DNA from 2 places in the Burkholderia sp. GW821-FHT14F03 genome. Region 2 is predicted to be linked to the other one. Evidence: predicted binding sites of a transcription regulator. Region 2 holds the regulator's gene; the other holds the start of a gene.
What was found. Region 2 encodes FliA, which starts transcription of late flagellar genes. Its sites were predicted from a motif close to CTAAAGTTTNNNNNNNNNNNGCCGNTA; they were not measured.

Region 1 (11,337 bases), on a different contig from region 2:
TTCGTCGGCGCCCGCCAGATGACGGGTCCGGATGCCGGTCTTCGCCAGGATCTTGTCGGCAGGCCATTCCGGGTAGAGCGCGGCGAGCGCATCGTTCGTCAACGCCGCTTCCGGCAGATGGCCGGCGAGGTCGCGCAGAACCGCGCGCGGCGATCGGTCGGCGTGGTCGGTGCGGATCATCGCGCCGAGTCCGTGTGCTCGCGCGTGCCGTGCCGTGGGGGCAGCGGCGTCATGCGCGACCGTCCGCGATCAGGTCGATGATCCGCATCAGCGATGCGTCGTCGAGCGCGGGGTAGATCGGCAGGCACAGCACGCGTGCGGCGGTTTCGCGCGCAACGGGCAGGCCGTCGGGTTGCGCCGACGGCAGGCCGCGATAGTTCGGGAAATCCGAGATCAGCGGATAGAAATAGCGGCGCGTGTAGATGCCGTGATCGCGCAGCTTCTGGTAGAGCGCGTCGCGCGTCAGCGGATACGCGTCGTCGACGAGGATCGGAAAGTAGGCGTAGTTGCCGACCTTCACGTCGAGGGCCGGCAGGGATCGGATGCCGGCCACGTCGCCAAGCCGTTCGCGGTAGATCGCATCGATGCGTGCGCGGCGCGTCAGCGCTTCGTCGACGTGCTTGAGCTGGAGCAGCCCGAACGCGGCATTGATCTCGCTCATCTTGCCGTTGATCCCGGCCGCGACCACCGTGACCTCGTCGACGAAGCCGAAGTTTTTCAGGTGATCGATGTGCCGCTTGGTCTTCGCATCGGGACAGATGATCGCGCCGCCTTCGAAGGTGTTGAACACCTTCGTCGCATGGAAGCTGAGGATCGACATGTCGCCGTGCTCGAGCACGCTGCCGCTCGCGGTCCGGACACCGAACGCGTGCGCGGCGTCGTAGATCACCTTCAGGTTGTAGTTGTCGGCGATGCGCTGGATCGCCTCGACGTCGCATGGCCGGCCGTAGCAGTGCACGGGCATGATCGCGGTCGTTTGCGGCGTGATCGCCTCCTCGATCCTGGCCGGATCGAGGTTCAGCGTGACCGGGTCGATGTCGACGAACACGGGATTGATGCCGTTCCACAGCAGCGAGTGGGCGGTCGCGACGAAGGAATAGGGCGTCGTGATGACCTCGCCCGTCACGCGCAGCGCCTGCAGCGCGGTGACGAGCGCGAGCGTGCCGTTGGTGAACAGCGACAGATGGCGCACGCCGAGGTACTCGCACAGCGCGCGCTCCAGCTGTTCGTGGAACGGGCCGCCGTTGGTGAGCGTCCTGGTTTCCCAGATCTGCTCGAGATACGGCATGAATTCCTCGAGCGGCGGCAGGTACGGCTGGGTGACGTAGATCGGCGCCTGGGCTTCCAGTTCGATCTGGCGCAGGGGCAGGGCGTTCACTTGGATTCTCCGTCGAGTTCGGGGCGCGGCGTCACGCTGAAGCTTTCGGGCGGCAGCTCGTCGCACCAGCGGCGCCACATGGTCCTGAACGCGTCCGCGATGTTGCGTCCGACGACTTCAGGCTGGAATGCAGGACTTGCCTGGCAGCGCGAACGCAGTTCTCCACGCACGCGTGCGAGCGTATCGACATCGCGTGCGGCGGCGACGCCCTTCGCGACGAAATCATCGGCGTCGGCGGCGATGAACGCATCGAGGCCGACGTGCGACATCCAGGTCGCGCCCGAGCGGCTCGGCAGGGTGTCGCCCTCGATCGTGAGCGTCGGCACGCCCATCCACAGCGAATGGAGCACGGTGGTCGAGCCGTTGTAGGGGAACGTGTCGAGGCAGATGTCGATCTGGTGGTGCTGCTGCAGGTAGACGATCGTCGCGGAACGTGTCAGGAAGTCGAGGCGTTCGCGCCCGATGCCGGCCTGCTCGAACCAGCCGACCAGCTCGTCCTGGCCACCCTCGGGCGGAATGCCGCCAAGCACCATGCGCGCATTGGGCAGCGCGTGCAGCAGGCGCGCCCAGACCGCGATCACATCGGCGCGCAGCTTGTTGAGACGGTTGAAGCTGCCGAACGTGACATAGCCGTTGTGCCGCGCGGGCAGGAGGTTGACGGGCGGCGCCTGGCGTTCTGGCTCGAAGGCGGCGGCGGCCTGCAGGCGCACGATCTTCTCGCTGAACTGCTGCTCGACCGGCCCCGGCGGAATCGCGAAGCGGTCCGCGAAGTAATAGTCCATCGCGTCGAGGCCGGTGGTCCCCGGATAACCGATGAAGCTGACCTGCACGGGCGCAGGCTTGCGTGCGAAGGTCAGGAGCCGGTTGCGCCCGGTGTGCCCCGACAGGTCGACGAGGATGTCGATGCGGTCGTCGCGGATCTGTCGGCACAGCTTGTCGTCCGACAGGGTGGACACGTCGCGCCACGCGCTCGCATGGCCTTTCAACCCGGCCGTCACGTAATCGGTGAGCACGTGGTTGTAATAGAAGTACAGCGACAGATCACCTTCGCGCTTGAGCGGGCCGAGCAGTGGCGTCAGGTACGACGCGACCGCGTGCTTGAACAGGTCGCCGGACACGAAGCCAATGCGCAGCGGACGCGCCGGATCACGGCGATTCGGGTGCGGGGTCCAGCGCGCGCGCAGCGGCGCCTCGTGGCGCGCCGCGAATCCGCGATGCTCGGCGGCGAGCGCGGCGACGTCGATGTTGATCTGGTGAGTGAGGCTGAACAGCAGGCTGCTGTGCGCGCCGGCATCCGAGGGATTCAGTTCGCACGCGCGCCGGAAGTAGGGCTCGGCCTCGGTAGGCGAGCCGTTGTGGTCGAACAGCATCACGGCAAGCGAGCTGTACATCGATTCGTTGTTCGGCGCGAGTTCGATCGCGCGCAGGCCGTAGGTGCGCGCTTCATCCACGCGGCCGAGCCCGCCGAGCAGCGTGCACATCAGGCGGTTCGCCTCCGGCATGTCGGGCGCAAGCTCGAAGATCTGGCGGCATTGCCGTTCTGCGTCCGCGAACTGGTTCAGGAGGCGCAGCCCATCGGCCAGCAGCAGCCGGCACTGCGTGTCGTCGGGAAGCAAGGTGAGGGTTCGCACGAACGCCTCGCGGGCCGGCTCCGTCTGCCCGCTGCGATGCAGCGCCAGCCCCAGCACGCGCCATGCGGGACCATGCGCGGGAAAGCGCCGGGTCAGCGTGCGCGCCAGCTTGATCGCGTCCTCGTCGCGGCCCTTGTTGTAGAGCGTGGCGAGGCGGTTCATGTCCTGCGGGTTCGGCCGGCGCACGCTGGCCGCAGGCTCCGACGCGGAGGCTTCCGCGGTATCCGGCATGGACGGGAGGTCGAGCGGCGTGCTCAGCGTGAAGCGCATCGGCGAGGGCGTGCCCTCGACCGAATTCGACAGGCGCAGCATCAGCAGGTTGAGCGTCTGGCCGCCGACGCCGCGCTGCTGCGCCAGATTGACCGCCGTCCAGCCGGCGGCGATCATGCCCGCCTCGATCAGCGCGTTGATGTAGCCGAACCAGTAGCTCTCGTCATTCGGCGCGCTGCCGAGCGCGATCTCGAAGTGCGGCAGCGCGTCGGCCGGCGCGCCGGTCCGGACCTTCAGCATGGCGAGCCCATAGTGCGCCTGCGGCTGCTCGGGCAGTGCGCCGAGAATTGCCTCATAGAGCGCCTGCGCGTCATCGAACGCGCCCTGCTGGTGCTGCTCTATCGCGCTTTGCAGCACCAGTGCGATGTCGGCGGCCTGCTGGGCTTCGGGAGACAGCGGGGAGGAGGTCGGGACGGACAAGGTGGCCATGGGCATGACGGAATGAGCGAGTTCACCTGATTATCGGCGCCGCCCCCCGAGCCTGAAGCGCGGAGCTAACCCCAAATCCCCCGTCAGTTTGCCGCATGGTCAATCTGTCCCGATTTTTGCTCCGGCATAAAAAAAGGCCCGCACGAGGCGGGCACGGAGGCGAACGAGCACGCGTCTACACGCGTGATTTATTGTTGTCAGGGGAAGCGGCGTTCAGAACCGCGCGGCGGCCTGCTGGTAGGCGCTGGCCGCATTGGCGCGCGCCATCGCGGCGCGGTATTCGGTCTGCAGCTCGGTCTGGGTCGTCTGCGCGTTGTCGAACACGGCCGCGTCGAGCGTCTGGATCTGCCGCACGAGCTCGAGCGACGCGCTCGTCTGCTCGGCCGTGATCGACATCAGGTACGGGGACCGCACGTCGATCAGGCGCGCGGCCTCCGACCAGTCGGCCAGCCGGGCCGCCTGGTCGATGGCGCGCGTCAGCTCCAGTACGTATTGCACCAGCGAAGTCTGGTCCATGGAATCGCTCCTTTGTTCGTCCAAGCGCGACTCTACGCTTATTTGTTGCTTGCCAGCGCGCCCGCGCTGTTGGTGCCGCCGAACAGCGCCGTCAGGTAGTTCTGGTTCGAGTTCATCGAAGCCATCAGCGTGTTGAGCGCGGTGAATTGCGCGCTGTACTGGTCGGTGAGCTGGGTCGTGTAGTTGGTCAGGTTCTGCTGCTGGGTCGCGAGGCTCTGCAGGTCCGAGTTCAGCGCGCTGGTGCGCGTGGCTAGCATGCCGCCCGTTTGCGTGAAGCCCGTGATTGCCGTGTTGATCTGTGCGCCGATGCCGTTGGTGCCGTTGAACAGCGTCGAAGCGGCCGCCGGGTTGCTTTGCAGCGCGGCCGTGAGCTGCGCCTTGTTGAGCACGAGCGAGCCGTCCGGCAGGCTCGAGGACGCACCGTCGGCGATCGTGATGCCGAGCGCGCCGAGCGTCGCGGTGGAGCCGCCGCCGGGCACGCCGCTCGCGAGGATCGTCATCAGCGAGTTGTTGATCGTATTCAGCGTCGAGTCGCCGAGCAGCGGGCCCGCCGACGCCGAGCTGGTGCCGCCGCCGCTCAGCGAGGTCAGCTGCGTGACCGTCGACACGACTGCGTTGTACAGCGACACGAAATTGGAGATGTCGTTGACCTGGGTCGTGACGTCCTGCGACACGGTCAGGGTTTGCGGCGTCGTGCTGACGGCCGCCTGCGTGAGCGTCAGCGAGACGCCCGCGATCGCGTTCGACACGGTATTGGACGCACTGCTCGCGGCGACGCCGCCGATCGAGAATTCCGCGTCCTGCGCGGCGGTCGATTGCGACCACGCGATGCTGCCGCCCGAGGCGATGGTCGACTGGCCGCCCGTGGTGCTCGGCGTCGACGTGACGGCGAGGCTCGACAGGCCGTTGTCGCCGGACAGGTTGCTGACGCCGACGTTGATCGTGTCGGCCGCGCCCGTATTGGTCGAACGCAGCACGAGGTGGGCGCCGTCGCTGCCCGTCACGACGGTCGCGGTGACGCCCGGATTGTTCGAGGCCGAATTGATCGTGGCGGCGACGCCGGCCAGCGTGTCGTTCGTCGAGTTGATCGAGATCGAGGTCGACTGGCTGCCGATCGACAGGGTCAGCGTGCCGGTGCCGAGCTGCTGCGTCGCGCCGAACGCGCCGGAAGTCAGCGTCTGCGAGGTCGCGATCTGATTGACGGTGATCTGGTAGCTGCCGGCGACCGCGCCCGCGCCGGTCGTGGCGGTCAGGCCGGTGCCGCTGGTGGTGGCGGTCAGGACCTGGTTGAAGGTGCCGTCGGCGAGCGCGCCGAGGCCGCTTTGCAGCGCGCCGAGCGCCGATTGCAGCGTGCCGAGCGCGGTGAGCTGGGTCTGGTCGGACGCGGTGGCGGTCGACAGCTGGGCGGTCTGGCCGGCCGTCTTGCCGTTGACGAGGGCGGTAACGAGCGAATTGACGTCGAGCGACGAGTTGCCGGTCGCACCGCTGATGATGGACTGCGCGGCTTCCTGCAGCGCCTGCTGGGCGGCCTGCTGGGTGGCGCTGGTCGAGCTGGTGATCGGCGTGTTGGTCGTCGACGAAATGGGTGTGGACATCGCTGTACTCCGTGCGTCGCCGGAAGCGGCTGGCGCGAATCTGGAACTTCAGTCGCGATAAGCGAAAAAGAGTGCGGCGGCCACGAGGAGTTGCACCGCCGCACAAGACGGGCCGCTCTACTGCGCGGCCCATCGTACGGTTGCCCGTTACAGCATTACTGCAGAAGCTTCAGAACCTGCTGCGGGTTGGAGTTCGCTTGCGCGAGCACCGAGATGCCGGCCTGTTGCAGCACTTGCGCGCGCGACAGGTTCGCGGTTTCCTGCGCGAAGTCCGCGCTCTGGATCTGCGATTGTGCCGACGACAGGTTCGTCGAGTTCGCTTGCTGCGTCGTCGCGATCGCGGTGAAGCGGTTTTGCGCCGCGCCGAGTGTCGCCTGCAGGTTGTTCACCGTCTGCAGCGCGTTGTCGATCGATACCATCGCCTGGTTCGCGCCGGTGACGGTCGAGATGTTCAGGTTCGAGACCGTCGGCGGCTGGTTGACCGCGTTGATCTGTGCCTGCATCGTCGTTGCCGCGCTGGCTTGCGCAGTCGACATGCCACCCGTGGCTTGCGTCGCCAGCGCCAGGGTCGTGACTGCCGTGCCCGTGCCCGCTGCCGTGCCGCCCGAGAAGATGTTGCCGACTGCCGTCGCGGACAGTGCGGTGCCGTTCTGGTCGCTGAACGTGTAGCCGCCCTTGCCGTCAGCCTTGACGGTGACCGACGTGATCGCCACGCTGGACGCCGTCGACGTGTAGGTGCCGGTCGAGTCGAGGTTCAGGTTGGTGAACGTGCCGACCGTCTGGCCTTGCTGCACCAGGCCGCCGCCGACTTGCGCCGCCGACATGCTTTGGCTCAGGTCGAGGCTGACCGTCTGGCCGACGTTCGCGCCGACCTGGAACGACAGGATGCCTGCCGAGCCGTCGAGGATGTTCTTGCCGTTGTAGGTCGTTTGCGACGCGATCCGGTTCACTTCCGCGATCTGCTGCGAGACTTCCTGTTGCAGCGCGTTCTGGTCCGAGGTCGACAGCGTGCCGGTCGACGCTTGCACGGCCAGCGTACGGATACGCTGCAGGCTGTTGGTCAGCGACGACAGTGCGCTCGACGCGGTCTGGATCAGCGAGACGCCGTCGTTTGCGTTCGACACGCCTTGGTTCAGGCCGTTGATCTGGGTTTGCATCCGGGTCGAGATCGCGAGGCCCGCTGCATCATCCGCCGCGCTGTTGATGCGCTTGCCCGACGACAGACGGGTGATCGCCTGCGACAGGGCGCTTTGCGAACCGTTCAGGTTTTGCTGAGCGACCAGCGAGTTGATATTGCTATTGATTCCGAGCATGGAAAATCTCCTAAGTGAGCCGAAAGCCCATAAAAGCCACTATTGGCATCGGCGGAAGCACTCGTTCTTTGCTGGCCGCCTCAGAGCAGGATTTCGGCCTTCGGAAACAAAACTTGAGGGGCGGGCGAATAGATTCGGCCCGATTTTTATGTCGGGCGCGGCGCGAAATGCCCGCCTGGCCGCGCCGGTGGCGGGCGAAACGGGCTCGGGCGGGCCGGCGGCAGGCGCCGCGCGGCGCGGGAAAGCTCGGGGGCGCGGGTGGCCGGCGGCGCTCGCCGGCCGGCCTGAACGACCTGGCCGGTGCGGCGCCAGGACCGCTGGCGCGCTTGCCGCGACGGGCGCGCCCGGAAGGGGCCGCCCGTCGGGCGACCGCTTCTTATTGCAGGAGCTTCAGCACCTGTTGCGGGTTGGAATTTGCTTGGGCGAGCACGGAGATGCCCGCTTGCTGGAGTACCTGCGCGCGCGACAGGTTCGCGGTTTCCTGCGCGAAGTCCGCGCTCTGGATCTGCGATTGAGCCGACGACAGGTTCGTCGAGTTCGCCTGCTGGGTCGTGGCGATCGCGGTGAAGCGGTTCTGCGCCGCGCCGAGCGTGGCCTGCAGGTTGTTCACCGTTTGCAGCGCGTTGTCGATCGACACCATCGCCTGGTTCGCGCCCGCGACGGTCGAGATCTCGAGGTTCGAGACCGTCGGCGGCTGGTTGACCGCGTTGATCTGTGCCTGCATCGCGGCGGTCGCGGCGACCGCCGCGGGCGACATGCCGCTCGTGACCGACGCCTTCAGCGCCAGGTCCGTGACGGCCGTGCCCGAGCCGGCCGCCGTGCCCGACGAGAAGATGTTGCCGACCGTGGCCGAGGTCAGCGCCGAGCCGTTCTGGTCGGTGAACGTGTAACCGCCCCGGCCGTCGGCGATGACGCTGACCGCCGTGATCGCCGGCGCGCCCGCCGTCGAGGAGCCGCTGGCGTCGAGACTCAGGTTCGTGAAGGTGCCGACCGTCTGGCCCTGCTGCACCAGGCCGCCGCCGATCTGCGCGGCCGACATGCTCTGGCTCAGGTCGAGGCTGACCGTCTGGCCGACGTTCGCGCCGACCTGGAACGACAGGATGCCGGCCGAGCCGTCGAGGATGTTCTTGCCGTTGTAGGTCGTCTGCGACGCGATCCGGTTCACTTCGGAGATCTGCTGCGAGACTTCCTTTTGCAGCGCGTTCTGGTCGGAGGTGGACAGCGTGCCGGTCGACGCCTGCACGGCCAGCGTGCGGATCCGCTGCAGGCTGTTGGTCAGCGACGACAGCGCGCTCGATGAGGTCTGGATCAGCGACACGCCGTCGTTCGCATTCGACACGCCCTGGTTCAGGCCGTTGATCTGGGTCTGCATGCGGGTCGAGATCGCGAGCCCCGCGGCATCGTCGGCCGCGCTGTTGATGCGCTTGCCCGAGGACAGGCGCGTGATGGCCTGCGACAGCGCGCTTTGCGAGCCATTCAGGTTTTGCTGGGCGACCAGCGAGTTGATGTTGCTGTTGATTCCGAGCATGGAACACTCCTGGGAGAGTCGGACGAAAAGGAAGCCGGAGTCGGCATCGGCGGCCGCCTGCGTCCCTTGCCGGCGGCCTCAATGCAGGTTGTCGTCTCTCATAAAAGCGGCTGAATACAAATGAAAGGTTTGGAAAGGATTTGAGTGAGGCGTGACGTCAATTGGATTGATCCCTTATTTATATGTGCCCGGATTCGAGGATTTATCTCAAAATAGGGCAGCAAATGCGCGGGAACGCAGGGGAAGGCGCTCGGGGAGCCCGCCACGGGAAAGCGGTAAACCGGTAGCCGGCCCAATGTTTACCTGTTATGATGGCGGGCTGAATTGAGATTTTCTGTCAAGCCTTTGCCGCTCGCGGCATGTCTGCTGGCAGTCAAACGCGGCGCCTGGTGTGGGTTGCCAAGCGTGTCGCGGTGCATTCCGCCTCTCATTTCCGGCCTCCGAGGCCGTTAGCCGCTCGTTTCGCCTGTTGTGGGAACGCCCGGAAGGCCGGTGCGTGGCGCTTGGCCGCTACGTTTTTGACCGTATCAAGCAATTTAGGAACGACATGACGACGATTCTTCTGAAGGAAAACGAGCCGTTCGAAGTGGCGATTCGCCGCTTTCGCCGTGCTATCGAAAAAAATGGCCTGATCGCTGAACTGCGTGAACGCCAGTCGTACGAAAAGCCGACGGCTGTGCGCAAGCGCAAGAAGGCCGCTGCGGTGAAGCGTCTGCACAAGCGCCTGCGCAGCCAGATGCTGCCGAAGAAGCTCCACTAAAAGCTTCTTTCCGGTTCGTCCGCGAGCGGCGATGCGAGTCTCGAAAGAGGCTGCATCGCCGTTTTGCTTGGAGCATCCGGCGTGACGTACGATGAAAGACCCCGCCCGGCGCTAGTCGGGCGGGGTTTTTTGTTACCGGGCGCCGGGACGTCTGCGCAAACGGCAACCGGCGATGCGGATCGCCACTGCGATTCCGGACGGCGCCGGCGCATGCGGCGCGAACGGCATCCGGGCCGCAATCGCGAAATGCCGGACCGAGCACGCTCATGGGTCCGGCCGTATCGTCGCGCGATCGACCTTCAGGCGGACCGGACCGGCTCTTTGAACGCGACCCGGCGGCGATGCCAGCGGAGAAGCCGGTCACTGCACGGCGTTCACCCTTGCGCCAGACTTGCGCAGGAGCCGTCCGCCAGCGCGCTCGCCTCCCGAACGGTTCCCTCGGTATACTTTGCGGCAGCTAACCAAGATGTCGGGTCCGACGGCAAGTATGAGAATTCACCCATGCATGATCTGCAGCCGCGAAACGGCGTACTTTTTCTCGAAAGACTACCCGACCTATCCGGGCAGCCCGTTTCCCGAGACGCTGACAGTTGATTTCTGGAAATGCGGAAACTGCGGTTTCACCGTGTCGAGAACCCATCAGGAAATGACCGATGCGCAATGGTCGCAACTGAATTCGAGTTGGCATCACACGTTTGAAAACGATCTTGCATCGAGAACCACCAACCAGCCGCCATACATCGATCAGGCGCTCGCCCTGACGCTGTTGGCGAAGAACGGCGTCGTCGAGCTTGACGATGCGATTGACTATGCGGCCGGCTACGGTACGTTCTCCCGTTGCATGAAGAAGTACTTCGATATCGGCATTCCCATCTTCGATCGCTACGTGCGCAATCAGGACAATCGCGTCAGCTATGTGGCCGAGCAGGATCTGTCCCGCTACACGCTGGTGATCAACAGCGCGATGTTCGAGCATGTGCTGGACCGAGATGCGCTTGATGAGGTCAATCGACTCGTGCGTGACGATGGCGTACTGATGCTGCATACCGTGATCGCCGAGCGGGTGCCGAAGGATCCGGACTGGTTCTACATCGACACCATGGTCCACACGGCCTTCCATACCAACAAGAGCATGTCCTTGCTGATGGACCAGTGGGGATACGCCGCGTCGGTCTATTCGCCGCAGGCCAAAAGCTGGTATCTGTTCAAACGCGGCTGCCCGGGGCTGGCCGAGCTTGAGGCGCGCATCATCGGGATCAACCGCGAATTGCAGACCCCCTATTTTCATTACAAGCAGGGATTCGTGGATTACTGGAAAGGATTTTGATCGACCGCTTGCCCGGGGATATCAATGCCGGCTCGATCCGCCGCGGTCGGGACTGACGCTCGGATGAGCACGGCAGACGAGACCGGGCGCGCTTCGACAATGCCGGCATGGTCAGCATGACCATCGAGAGATGGGCCTATTGACGGCACAGGCGAGATATTGCCGCAACGCTTTCGGTATGTGCCGACCCCGGAAGGTGGCAACTGATTCTCGTGCGATACCGCACGCCCGCCGGAGCAGCGTCAGGCGAGCGGATCGCTTTGATCCCGCCGCTCAGAAATCGAACTTCGCGTTGACGCTGACGGTGCGCGGATCCCCCGGCATCACGTAGTTCTCGTACTGATACTGCCAGTAGCGGCGATTGGCGAGGTTGTCGAGCGAGGCGCGCAGCGTGACGCCGTGACCGCCGACTCGCGTGGTGTAGGTCGCGCCGAGGCCGAGCAGCAGATAGCCGGGCGCGTTCAGGCCGCCCGCCGCGCGCAGCGGCGTATTGCCGGTGAACTTCGCCTGCGCGCCGAGCGTCAGGCCCGGCAGCGTCGGCACCGCATACGCGAGCTTGCCCGCCGCGACGAAGGTCGGCGCGCCGGCCA
Region 2 (11,337 bases):
CACGTCGGTCGCGCGCTTGATGCCGTCGACCAGCGATTCGCGGCAGCCGTACAGGTTGTCGAACTTCGACTTCGTGACCGAATCGTTGACGTTGAACGCCGGGAACGGCAGGCGGCCGTCCTTTTCCATCTGGTACAGACGGTGCACGCCGGTGGTGGTTTCTTCCGTCACGCCCTTGATGTGCGCGAGGCGCGTCGAGTACCAGCTGCCGTCGACCTCGAGGTGCGCGGCGATCGACTTGTACAGCGCGACTTCTTCCTCGTTGGTCGGCTTGGCGATCACCGAGCGGTCCTTCTCGGCCTTCGCGCCCAGGATCAGCAGCAGCGTGGCGTCGCCGCCGTCGTCGAGGATCATGTTGGCGAATTCGCCGTTCGGCCATTCGAAGATGCGGTGCGCGTATTCCCAGTACTCGTCGAGCGACTCGCCCTTGAACGCGAACACCGGCGTGCCGGCTTCGACGATCGCGGCGGCCGCGTGATCCTGGGTCGAGAAGATGTTGCACGAGGCCCAGCGCACGTCGGCGCCGAGCGCCTTCAGCGTCTCGATCAGCACGCCCGTCTGGATCGTCATGTGGAGCGAACCGGCGATGCGCGCGCCCTTGAGCGGCTGCTGCGCCTTGTATTCGTCGCGGATCTGCACGAGGCCGGGCATTTCCGTCTCGGCGATGTTCAGCTCCTTGCGGCCCCAGGCGGCAAGGCTCATGTCGGCGACGAGGTAGTCTTTCGAGGAATTGGAATCGATGACAGCGGCGTTCATCACGCCCTCCTTTCTAAGTAAGTTCTAGAAAATTGTGACGTGAGCGCCGTTCAGGTCGCGGCCGTGCGCATCGCGCGGCCGCTCATTGAAGGTTTCCGAGCCTGGCGGGACCGAGCCCGTCGCAACGCTCCTCGGAAACGAGGGAGGATTGTAGCAAATCGGAATGAAGTTTTCCGCCCGATCGCACGCCGACCATACGCGGCCCGACCATGCGCGGCCCGACCGATCGCGGTCCGACCGCTCAGTGCTCGGCGCCGACCCAGGCCTGTTCGCGCAGCCGCGCGCGCAGCCGGGCAACCGCCTGGCTGTGCAACTGGCACACGCGCGACTCGCTGACCTCGAGCACCGCGCCGATCTCGCGCAGGTTCAGGCCCCGTTCGTAGTACAGCGACATCAGCAGCTTCTCGCGCTCCGGCAGGCGCTCGATCGCCTCCACGAGCGCGTTGCGCAGGTGGTCGTCGAGCAGCGCCGACAGCGGGTCGGCATGGTCGACCCGGTAGCGGTCGAGGAACGGCTCGTCGTCGGCCGAACGGTCGAAATCCTCGTAGTAAATCAGCTGGCTGCCATGCAGGTCCTGCAGCATCGACTGGAATTCGTCGAGCGGCATCTGCATGTGCTCCGCGATCTCGGTCTCGCTCGCCGGCCGGCCGAGCTGCTGCTCGACCTGGTGCACCGCATGCTCGACTTCGCGCGAGGTCTTGCGCAGGCTGCGCGGCAGCCAGTCGTTGCTGCGCAGCTCGTCGAGCATCGCGCCGCGGATCCGCTGCGTCGCGTAGGTCTCGAACTGCGCCCCCTGGTCTTCCTTGTAGCGGCCCGCCGCATCGAGCAGGCCGATCATGCCGGCCTGGATCAGATCATCGAGATCCACGCTCGCCGGCATCTTCGCGACCAGTTGCAGACCCAGCCGCCGCACGAGCGGCGCGTACTGCGTCAACACTTCGTCCTGGGATATCTTTCCTTGAGCGTTGTACATCATGCCCTCTCTTGCCTGTGACATTCATGCGGCCTGCGCCGCACCCCGCTCAAACGCCGGATTGCCCGCCCGGACCCGACCCGCGCCCGGCCCCGGACGCAATGGCCAATACAGCAGATCGGACGCGATCTGCCGGTAATCGCGCGCGGCCGCCGCGGTCGGGAACGCGTCCACCACCGTGCGCTCCAGCTCGCGCGCATGCTCGACGAGCGGATCGACCCCCACGCAGCCCGCCTCCGACAGCGACACCGCCAGATAACGCCCGGCGACGCCCGCGAGGTTGTCGTACGCGGCCTTCGCGTCCGCGCGGCTTTGCACGTGATTCATCAGCACGCGGAACTGCGCGACCGCGTGCGCGTAATGAAGCCGCTTCATGCACGCGTACGCCTCGGTGATCGACTGCGCGGCCACCCGCATCACCACCAGCACGTCGTGCGCGTCGCGCGCGAGCGGCGAGAACGCGCCGTGCGCGTCGAGCTGCGCATCGACCAGCACGATGTCCGCCGCGTTGTCGAGCCACTCCGCGGGATCGTGCTCGGCGTAGCCGGCGCGGGCGAGCCGCGCGGCGCCGAGCACCGAGAAGCCCAGCTCGTGGCGCACCGGCTCGCCTTCGCGCAGCCACGCGCCGCACAGCGTCGCCGCCACCGAATGAACGTCGGCGCGCTCGTCGACCACGAGCACGTCCTTGCCGAGCGCCGCGAGCGCGGCCGCCAGATTCACCACCGTCGAGGTGCAGCCGACCCCCGCCGGGCCGCCCGTCACCGCGACGACGCGCGACGAGCGGCCGGCGAGCAGACGCCGCAAGCCTTCAGCCTGATCGGTCATGCGTTTATCCAAATCGCACCTCATGGAGCTCGGCGCTCGAGCGGGCGGTCAGCGCGGCCAGCAGCGACGGCATGTCTTCGTCTTGCGGCACGAAGGGCGAGCCGTCGCGCGGTACGCAGAACGCGCTCTTCAGCAGGAATTTACGGGTGGCGACGTACAGGTTCTCCGGCACCTTCTGGCCGGTCGATGCGTAGTGGACCGGCAGCTTGTAGCGGATCACCGTGTCCAGCACGCCGCCGAGATGGGTGGCTTCGTCCAGCTTGGTCAGGATGCAGCCCGCGAGGTCGGGCTGGCCCGCCGCGCTGCGGTAGGCCTGCACGACTTCGTTGAGGGTGTCGCCGTGGCTCGTCGCGTTCAGCAGCAGCAGGCGCTGCACCGGCGTGTCCGCGCCGTGCAGCATCGCGATCTGGTCGGATACCGTGCGATCGCGCTGGCTCATGCCGATCGTGTCGATCAGCACGATGTGCTTGTTGCGCAGTTCGGTCAGCGCGAGCTGCAGGTCGCCGCCGTCCTTCACCGCATGCACCGGCACGCCGAGGATCTTGCCGAAGATGCGCAGTTGCTCGTGGCCGCCGATCCGGTAGCTGTCGGTCGTCAGCAGCGCGACCTTGCTCGCGCCGAAGCGCATCACGCAGCGCGCCGCCAGCTTCGCGGTGGTGGTGGTCTTGCCGACGCCCGTCGGTCCCATCAGCGCGAACACGCCGCCGCGCTCCATCAGCGCATCCTCGCTTTCCAGCACCGGCAGGTTCGCGGCCAGCACCGAGCGCGCCCATTCGGACGCCGCGTCGAAGCTGTCCGACTCGTCGCCGTCCGGCAGGTTGTCGACGATCATGCGCACCAGCTGCGCGGAAAAACCCGCCGCGAACAGATGCTTGGTCAGCGCGCCGTGCACCGGGTTGCGGCGCTGGCGATCGTTCCACATCAGGCCCGCGAACTGCTCTTCCATCATGCCGCGCAGCGAGCTCAGCTCGTGCATCACGGTGTCGTTGACGATGCGCTCGATACGCGCCTTCACGGCGTCGGCCACCGCCGCGGCCGCCGCATCGGACAGGCGCTCGGCGTTCTGGCGCGGCGCGTCGTCGGCGCGCCGCGCGGGCGTCGCCTCGGCCGCCGCACGGCGCGCGACGTTCTGCACCAGGTCACGCGCCCACTCGGGCGGATTGGCCGGCGCGCCGGCGTCGGCGTCGGCGGCGGCGGCAGCGGCAGCGGCAGCCGGCGCGGACGCCGCGGCGGAGGCGCGCGGCCGCGCGACCAGTTCGTCGCGCTGCCGGGTCAGGCGCTTCGCGTGCTCGACGAGCCACGGCGCGGGCTCCGACGGCGCGGCGGGCGCGGCAGCGGCCGGCGCGGCCTCGACGCTCGCGCCGAACACCGACGAAAACACATCCGGCAGGCCGCCGTTCGCATACGGATTGGCGCCCGTCCGCGGCAAGCCGGCGGCGCCGGGTGGCTCGGCCGGCGCGGCGAAGCCCGGCAGGGAGGCGGCCGGCGCGGCAAGGGCCGACCCGGCCGCGGCCCGCGCGGCAGCGGCCCGCACGGCAGCGGCCGGCGGCGCAATCGCGGCAAGCTCGGCGTCCGCGAGCGCGACGATCTCGACCGTGCCGTCGTCGAGCGTCCGGTTCGACAGCACGACGGCATCGGGGCCCAGCGCCTCGCGCACGAGTCGCAGCGCGTCGCGGCTCGTAGGGCCGGTGAATTTGCGGATGTTCAAGCGTTACTCCCGATGACGTTGACGACTTTGATCGTGCGGGTATCCGGCACTTCGGCGTAGGACAGCACTTTCAGTTGCGGCAGGCTGCGGCGCAGGAAGCGCGCGAGCATCGCGCGCAGCGCGTGCTGCACGAGCAGCACGGGCGGCAGCCCCATGTTTTGCTGGCGCAGCATCGCTTCCTGCGTGCCGACCAGCAGCGTGTGCGCGAGCCCCGGTTCGAGGCCCGGGTTCGCGCCCGTGGCGAGCGCCTGCGACAGCACCCGCTCCAGATTCGAATCGAGTCCCATCACCTGCATTTCGCCGGCGCCCGGGAACCATTGCTGGGTGATCGCGCGGCCGAGCGCGAGGCGCACCGCGGCGGTCAGGTCGTACGCGTCGGTCAGGCGGCCCGCCTGCTCCGACACCGCCTCGATGATGGTGCGCATGTCGCGGATCGGCACGCCTTCGTCGAGCAGGTTCTGCAGCACCTTCTGCAGCGTCGTGATCGAGATCGTCTTCGGCACGAGGTCCTCGACGAGCGAGGGCGCATCCTTGCCGGTGCGCTCGATCAGCGCCTGCACTTCCTGGCGGCCGAGCAGCTCCGCCGCGTGCTGCACGACCAGATGGTTGAGGTGGGTCGCGACCACGGTGCTCGCGTCGACCACCGTATAGCCGTAGACCTGGGCCTGTTCGCGCAGCGTGGTGTCGATCCACACGGCGGGCAGCCCGAACGCGGGATCCTGGGTCGGCGCGCCCGGCAGCGCGGCCGTCACCTGGCCCGGATTGATCGCGAGCCACTGGCCCGGATAAGCCTCGCCGAACCCGACCTCGACGCCCTTCAGCGCGATCCGATAGCCGTTCGGCCGCAGTTCGAGGTTGTCGCGGATATGGATCACGGGCGGCAGGAAGCCGATTTCCTGCGCGAACTTCTTGCGGATGCTCTTGATCCGCTTGAGCAGCTCGCCGTCGCTGTTCTTGTCGACGAGCGGGATCAGCCGGTAGCCGACTTCGAGGCCGAGCGTGTCGATCAGCGTCACGTCCTCCCAGGTCGCCTCGTGGCTGTCCGCCGGCAGCGCGGCGGGCGGGGCGATATCGGTGACGATGCCGGCCGCCTTCTTCGCCTCTTCGCGCTTGGTCATGGTGCGCGACAGCCAGATCGACCCGCTGCCGAGCAGCAGGAACGCGAAGTGCGGCATGTTCGGAATCAGGCCGATCATCACGATGATGACGCCGGTGATCATCAGCACGCGCGGGTTCGTGAACAGCTGGCCGGTGATCTGCGTGCCGATGTCCTCGTCGGTCGCGACGCGCGACACGATCACGCCCGCCGCCGTGGAGATCACGAGCGACGGGATCTGCGCGACGAGGCCGTCGCCGATCGTGAGCAGCGTGTAGTTGGTGCCGGCCGCCGCGAACGTCATGTCGTGCTGGACCATCCCGACGATCAGCCCGCCGATCACGTTGATCGCCATGATGATCAGGCCCGCGATCGCGTCGCCGCGCACGAACTTCGACGCGCCGTCCATCGAGCCGTAGAACTCGGCTTCCTGCGCGACCGCCGTACGGCGCTTGCGCGCCTGTTCCTCATTGATGAGGCCGGCGTTCAGGTCGGCGTCGATCGCCATCTGCTTGCCGGGCATCGCATCGAGCGTGAAGCGCGCCGACACTTCGGCGATCCGCCCCGCGCCCTTCGTGATCACCATGAAGTTGATGATCATCAGGATCACGAACACCACGATCCCGACCGCGAAGTTGCCGCCGACCAGGAAGTGACCGAACGCCTCGATCACCTGCCCGGCCGCGTCCGGGCCGGTGTGGCCTTCGAGCAGCACGACGCGGGTCGAGGCGACGTTCAGCGACAGGCGCAGCAGCGTCGAGAACAGCAGCACGCTCGGGAACGCCGCGAAATCGAGCGGCTTCATCGTGTACATGCTGACGAGCAGCACCATCACGGACAGCGCGATGTTGAACGTGAACAGCAGATCCAGCAGCAGCGGCGGCAGCGGCAGGATCATCATGCCGAGGATCATGCAGATCAGGATCGGGCCGGCGAGCGCGCGCAGGTTCGCGCTGTCGAACATCTGCGCGCGTTTTCCGAGGAGTCCGGCGGGCATGTTCATGCGGCGCTCCCGTCACGGCCGGCCGCGCCCAGCGCGTCCGCGGCTTCCTCGCGCGCCTCGTCGTCGGCGACCGTCGCGCCCTTGTCCAGCTCGGCGGGCACCGGCAGGTCGACCGGCGTTTCCGGCCAGTCCCCGCCTTCCGCGCGGAACCGGCGCAGCTGGTACACCCATGCGAGCACTTCCGCGACGGCCGAGTACAGCGGCCCCGGAATCTCGCGTTCGAGATCGACGTTGTGATACAGCGCACGCGCGAGCGGCGGCGCTTCGAGCAACGGCACGCGGTGCTCGACCGCCAGCTCGCGGATCCGCGCCGCGACGAGGTTCACGCCCTTCGCGACGACCTTCGGCGCGCGCATCTCGCCGTCGGTGTACTTGAGCGCGACCGCGAAATGGGTCGGGTTGGTGACGACCACGTCGGCGGTCGGCACGTTGGTCATCATGCGGCGCCGCGCGAGCGCGCGCTGCTGCGCGCGAATCCGGCCCTTCACGTGCGGATCGCCTTCGTTCTCGCGATGCTCGCGCTTCACTTCTTCCTTGGTCATGCGCAACTTCTTGTTGTACTGCCAGAGTTGGTACGGCACGTCGATCCCTGCGACCACCAGCATGCCCGCCACCGTGTAGCCGCAGCACACCGCGATCAGGTGCAGCGCGTCGATCAGCGCGGCGTCGAGCGGCTGGATCGCGAGACCGAGCAGTTCTTCCTTGCTGCGCCAGATCGCCACGCCGCCGATTCCGCCGACGACGATCGTCTTCGCGAGCGACATGCCGAGCTGGATCGGGCCCTGGATCGAGAACATCCGGCCGAGCCCGGAGATCGGGTTCAGCCGGTCGAATTTCAGTTGGAGGCTCTTCGACGACACCAGCCAGCCGCCGAGCGCCATCGGCGCGAGCAGCGCCGCGAGGCCCGTCAGCGCCAGCACGGGCGCGATCGCGTAGAGCCCTTCGAGGCTCGCGACCCCGGCGCTCGACAGCATCCGGTGCGTATCGAACGCGCTCGCGCGGTCGAACGTGAACGCGCCGCGCAGCATCGTCTGCAGGTGCGCGCCGCTCGGGGCGGCCAGCAGCCACGCGCCGTAGAACCCCGCCGCGAGCAGAGCGAACGAAGCCAGCTCGCGCGAACGCGCGACCTGCCCCTCCTCGCGCGCCTTTTCGCGGCGCCTGGGAGTGGCGGCTTCGGTCTTCTCGAGATCGCTCTCCTCTGCCACGGAGCCTCCGGTGGGACGCGGCGGGATGCCGCTTTGCCAGTGACATCGATTATTCATTCAGCCGTCAACCGGCGATCGGTCGAGGAAAGCGGGGAAAGGGGGGTAATTCCGGGAATCGGACCTGTCCGGGGGGCGGACGAAGGTGGGGGGCCAGCGACGCGACGGCGCGAAGCGGCCCGGGCGACGGCGGCCCGGGCGGGCCGCCGCGCCGAAGCGGGCGTCGGCTCAGCCCGCCGCCGCCTGCAGCAAAGGCTTGATCTCGATCTTCTTCATGGTCAGCAGCGCCTGCATCACGCGCGCGCCGCGCGCGTGATCCGGATCGTCAAGCCAGGCCGACAGCCCGGCCGGCACGATCTGCCACGACACGCCGAAGCGATCCTTGAGCCAGCCGCACTGCTGCGCGGCGGGATCGCCGCCCGCGGACAGCGCTCGCCAGAAGTGATCGATCTCCGCCTGGTCGTCGCAATTGACCATGAACGACACCGCCGGCGTGAACCGGAACACCGGGCCGCCGTTGATCGCGGCAAATGCCTGCCCGTCCAGTTCGAACGCAACCGTCATCACGCTGCCCTCGGGCTGGCCGCTCGCGCGCGCCGCGTCCTTGCCGTAGCGGACGACGCGCGTGATGCGCGCATTGTCGAACACCGATACGTACTGGTTCGCCGCCGTCTCCGCGCCGTGGTCGAACCACAGGAATGGGGTGATGCGCTGGATCCGCTCGCTCATCGCGTACCTCCTCGTTCGTCATGCGACCGCCACCCGGCGGCCACTTGTCGAGCATAGGCGCTGCACCGCAACGCAAGCCGCCAATAAAAAGGGCGCGATTTCTCGCGCCCTGTTGCGTGGCTGCGCCGCCTGCCGCGCTAGAAGCCGACGTAAGGCGCCGCGCCGCCGCTGGCGGTCAGATCCATGCCGAAGTACAGCGCGCGGCCGTAGAAATACGGCATGCCGAAGTCGAGCGTCGACGCGTTGCCGAACGGGCCGGCCAGGTTCACGAGCGCATAGCCGCCCGTGTTGAACAGCGCGTTCGCGTTCGCGGCGGTCACGGACAGCGAGGCCTGCTCGTTGGCGCCGAGCCCGGTGACGGTCGCGGCCAGCGTGGTCGTGCTCGACGGGCAGTAGAACGCGTTGTTGCCGCTGCACAGCGGCAACGTCGGGTTCGACGTCACGCCGAAGAAGTACGCGTTCGACCCGGTGTCGAAGAACACCTGGCTCATCGCGGCGCCGTTGAAGGTGCCGGTCATGTCGCCCGCGGTATCGGTGTGGAGCACGGTCGTCGGCGGGCTGCCGATGCCGAAGGTCAGCGTGCCGCTCGCCGCGCCGCCCGACGGCGTGCCCATCGACACGATCACGCCGTTGTTGTTGCTCGGGAAGTTCGGCACCGGATTCGCGACCTGCTGCGTGAGGCTCGCCGTCGTGACCTGGCACGTGCTGCCCGTGCACGCGTAGTAGTTGCTGTAGGTGCTCGAGGTCGCGCAGTTCACGCCGCAATCGTAGGGCGCGGGCCCGATGCCCAGGATGCCGTTCGCGCCGAGCGCCTGTGCGGTGTTCCCCGAGCTGAGGCGGCCGTTGTTGGTGCACGAGCTGGGCACGTTCGAGGTGCCGAGGTCGCCGATCAGCTGGATCGGCAGCGAGCTGGCGACCTGCCCGCCGATCTGCACGTTGGCGGTGCGCACCGAGCCCCAGGTGTAGCTGGACACGAACTTGCCGCACTCGGCGAGCTGGCCGCCGCTGTTCGCGTTGCTCGTGGGCAGGCTGCCGCTGACGCCCGAGATCGCCGACGCGACGATCCGCACCCCGTAGGAGGCGGTGTCGACCAGCACGTTCGGGACCACCTGACAGACCGTAGACGAACCGGGCGCGCAGATCGTCAGGCTGACGGTCGGCATGTTGACGACGTTCGCGAGGCCCGAATTGACCGAGATCGTGACCTGATTCGAGCCGTTGCCGCTGCTCGAACCGTTGCCGCCGCCGACCTGGGTGTTGCCGCTGCCGGTGCCGGTGTTCATCGACACGGTGGGATTGTTGCCGTCGCCGCCGCCGCAGGCCGCGACGACGAGCGCGGTGGCGGCCGCGAGGCCGAGCGCGAGGAGCCGGCGGCTCAGGGTGTGATGAAAGCGCAAGATCGATCTCCCCTCGTCACTGGATGTCGTTGCCGGTGAAGCCCGCGGGCAACGCCTGCGGCAGCCACGCCTGCCCGGAGAACGCGCCCATGTGGCCGCCCGTGTGCACGACGAGGTTGTCGGCGTCGACCGCCACCGGCGCACGCACGCCGTGCACCAGCTGGGTCACCCGGGCGCCGTCGACGAGTTGCGGAAAATAGGGGCCGAGCAAATCGCTCAGGTCCGGGACGACCGGGCCGCGCCATGAGAGCGCGAACACCGTGCCGTCGCCCGCCAGGTATTCGCGAACCACCGTGCCCGAACCGAGCGTGGTCTCGCGCACCGTGTAATTGGCGCCGGGCGCCGCCGCGGCGACGCCCGAGGCGCGCAGGCTCGCCTGCGCCGAGCGTTGCAGGAGCCGCACCTTGGCGGCGTTGTCCGCCGCCGGCGGCGTCATGGGCGCGCCGCCGAGCGCGGCGCAGGCCGGGCCGGCGCTCGCGGCGCCCAGCATGCCGGCCGCCGCGAGCGCGGCGATCCGGCCAGTTCGAATCGATTTCACCGCATCCCCCTTCCACAATCAGACTGCGTTCCAGCAACCGCGCGCGGCGCCCCGGTGCAACTCGGTGAAAGCCAATAGAAAGCGACGGCCGGCAAACGTGCATCGTAGTATGCCTGCCGCGGGTGTCAAAAAAACAATTTACCCCGATCGAATCTGTTTCAATCCGTGACGGATCAGAAGCCGAGGCTCGCGAGCAGGTCGTCGACCTGCGCCTGATCCTTGACCACGTCCGTCTTGCCCTCGGGGTTGATCTGCGGGCCGTTCAGCAGCGATTCGGGGCTGCCGGTGCTGCTCATCACCTGTTCGGCGGCGAGCGCCGCGGCCGTGGCCGCGAACTGCTCGCGCCGCTCCGGCGCGATATTCTCGATCAGCACGCCGAGCAGCTGCTGTTCGATCAGGTAGACCATGTCCATGATCTTCTTGATCACCTGCCCGGTCAGATCCTGGAAGTCCTGCGCGAGCATGATCTCCAGCAGCTGCTCGTTGGTCGCGCGGGTCGCGACCGGCAGCGCGCGCAGGAACGCGCGGGTGTCGTTCATCAGCTCGCGGACTTCCGCGCGCTCGATCGGCGTCTCGTACCACTTGGCCCAGCGCGCATCAAGCGCGTCGGCCTCGGTCTGGAGACGCTCCTGCACCGGCTTGGCGATCTCGATCGCGGTCAGCACCCGTTCCGCCGCCTGCTCCGTCATCGCGACCACGTAACGCAGCCGGTCACGCGCGTCCGGCACCACCTCCGCCGCCTTCTCGACATGCTTGTCGAGCCCCAGCTCGCGCATCGAATCGCGCAGCGTCCGGGTCAGCACGCCGATGCGGGCAAGGATCCGGTCGCTCGCCAGATCGGCGGCGTCGGCATGGCTGTCTGCGGCGAAGTCGGTCTCCGCGAGCGCTGCGTTGATCGGCTCGTTCACATCAGCTCCCGGCCTTCGCCATTTTTTCGAGGATCTTGTTCAGCTTCTCGTCGAGGGTCGCCGCCGTGAACGGTTTCACCACGTAGCCGCTCGCACCCGCCTGCGCGGCCGCGATGATGTTTTCCTTCTTCGACTCCGCGGTCACCATCAGCACCGGCAGGTGGGTGAGCGCCGCGTCCGCGCGGATTTCCTTCAGCATCGC

Region 1: a site for FliA is predicted at 7,224-7,250, ahead of AC1RQF_RS04820 (flagellin). Genes of this name have one in related genera too.

Annotation. Positions count from the first base shown of each region.
Region 1 is NZ_JBXAPG010000004.1:222,322-233,658, forward strand. It holds gene AC1RQF_RS04795 (ketoacyl-ACP synthase III) at 1-180, opposite strand, end outside; gene vioA (dTDP-4-amino-4,6-dideoxy-D-glucose aminotransferase VioA) at 230-1,378, opposite strand; gene AC1RQF_RS04805 (tetratricopeptide repeat protein) at 1,375-3,708, opposite strand; gene fliT (flagellar protein FliT) at 3,922-4,224, opposite strand; gene fliD (flagellar filament capping protein FliD) at 4,263-5,819, opposite strand; gene AC1RQF_RS04820 (flagellin) at 5,975-7,132, opposite strand; gene AC1RQF_RS04825 (flagellin) at 7,509-8,660, opposite strand; gene rpsU (30S ribosomal protein S21) at 9,208-9,420, shown strand; gene AC1RQF_RS04835 (class I SAM-dependent methyltransferase) at 10,067-10,747, shown strand; gene AC1RQF_RS04840 (TonB-dependent siderophore receptor) at 11,021-11,337, opposite strand, start outside.
Region 2 is NZ_JBXAPG010000082.1:3,616-14,952, forward strand. It holds gene ahcY (adenosylhomocysteinase) at 1-756, opposite strand, end outside; S-adenosyl-L-homocysteine riboswitch at 791-895, opposite strand; gene AC1RQF_RS32085 (RNA polymerase sigma factor FliA) at 998-1,732, opposite strand; gene AC1RQF_RS32090 (MinD/ParA family ATP-binding protein) at 1,754-2,566, opposite strand; gene flhF (flagellar biosynthesis GTPase FlhF) at 2,559-4,262, opposite strand; gene flhA (flagellar biosynthesis protein FlhA) at 4,259-6,361, opposite strand; gene flhB (flagellar biosynthesis protein FlhB) at 6,358-7,566, opposite strand; gene AC1RQF_RS32110 (VOC family protein) at 7,792-8,292, opposite strand; gene AC1RQF_RS32115 (DUF3443 family protein) at 8,430-9,689, opposite strand; gene AC1RQF_RS32120 (DUF2844 domain-containing protein) at 9,706-10,227, opposite strand; gene cheZ (protein phosphatase CheZ) at 10,401-11,135, opposite strand; gene cheY (chemotaxis response regulator CheY) at 11,137-11,337, opposite strand, start outside.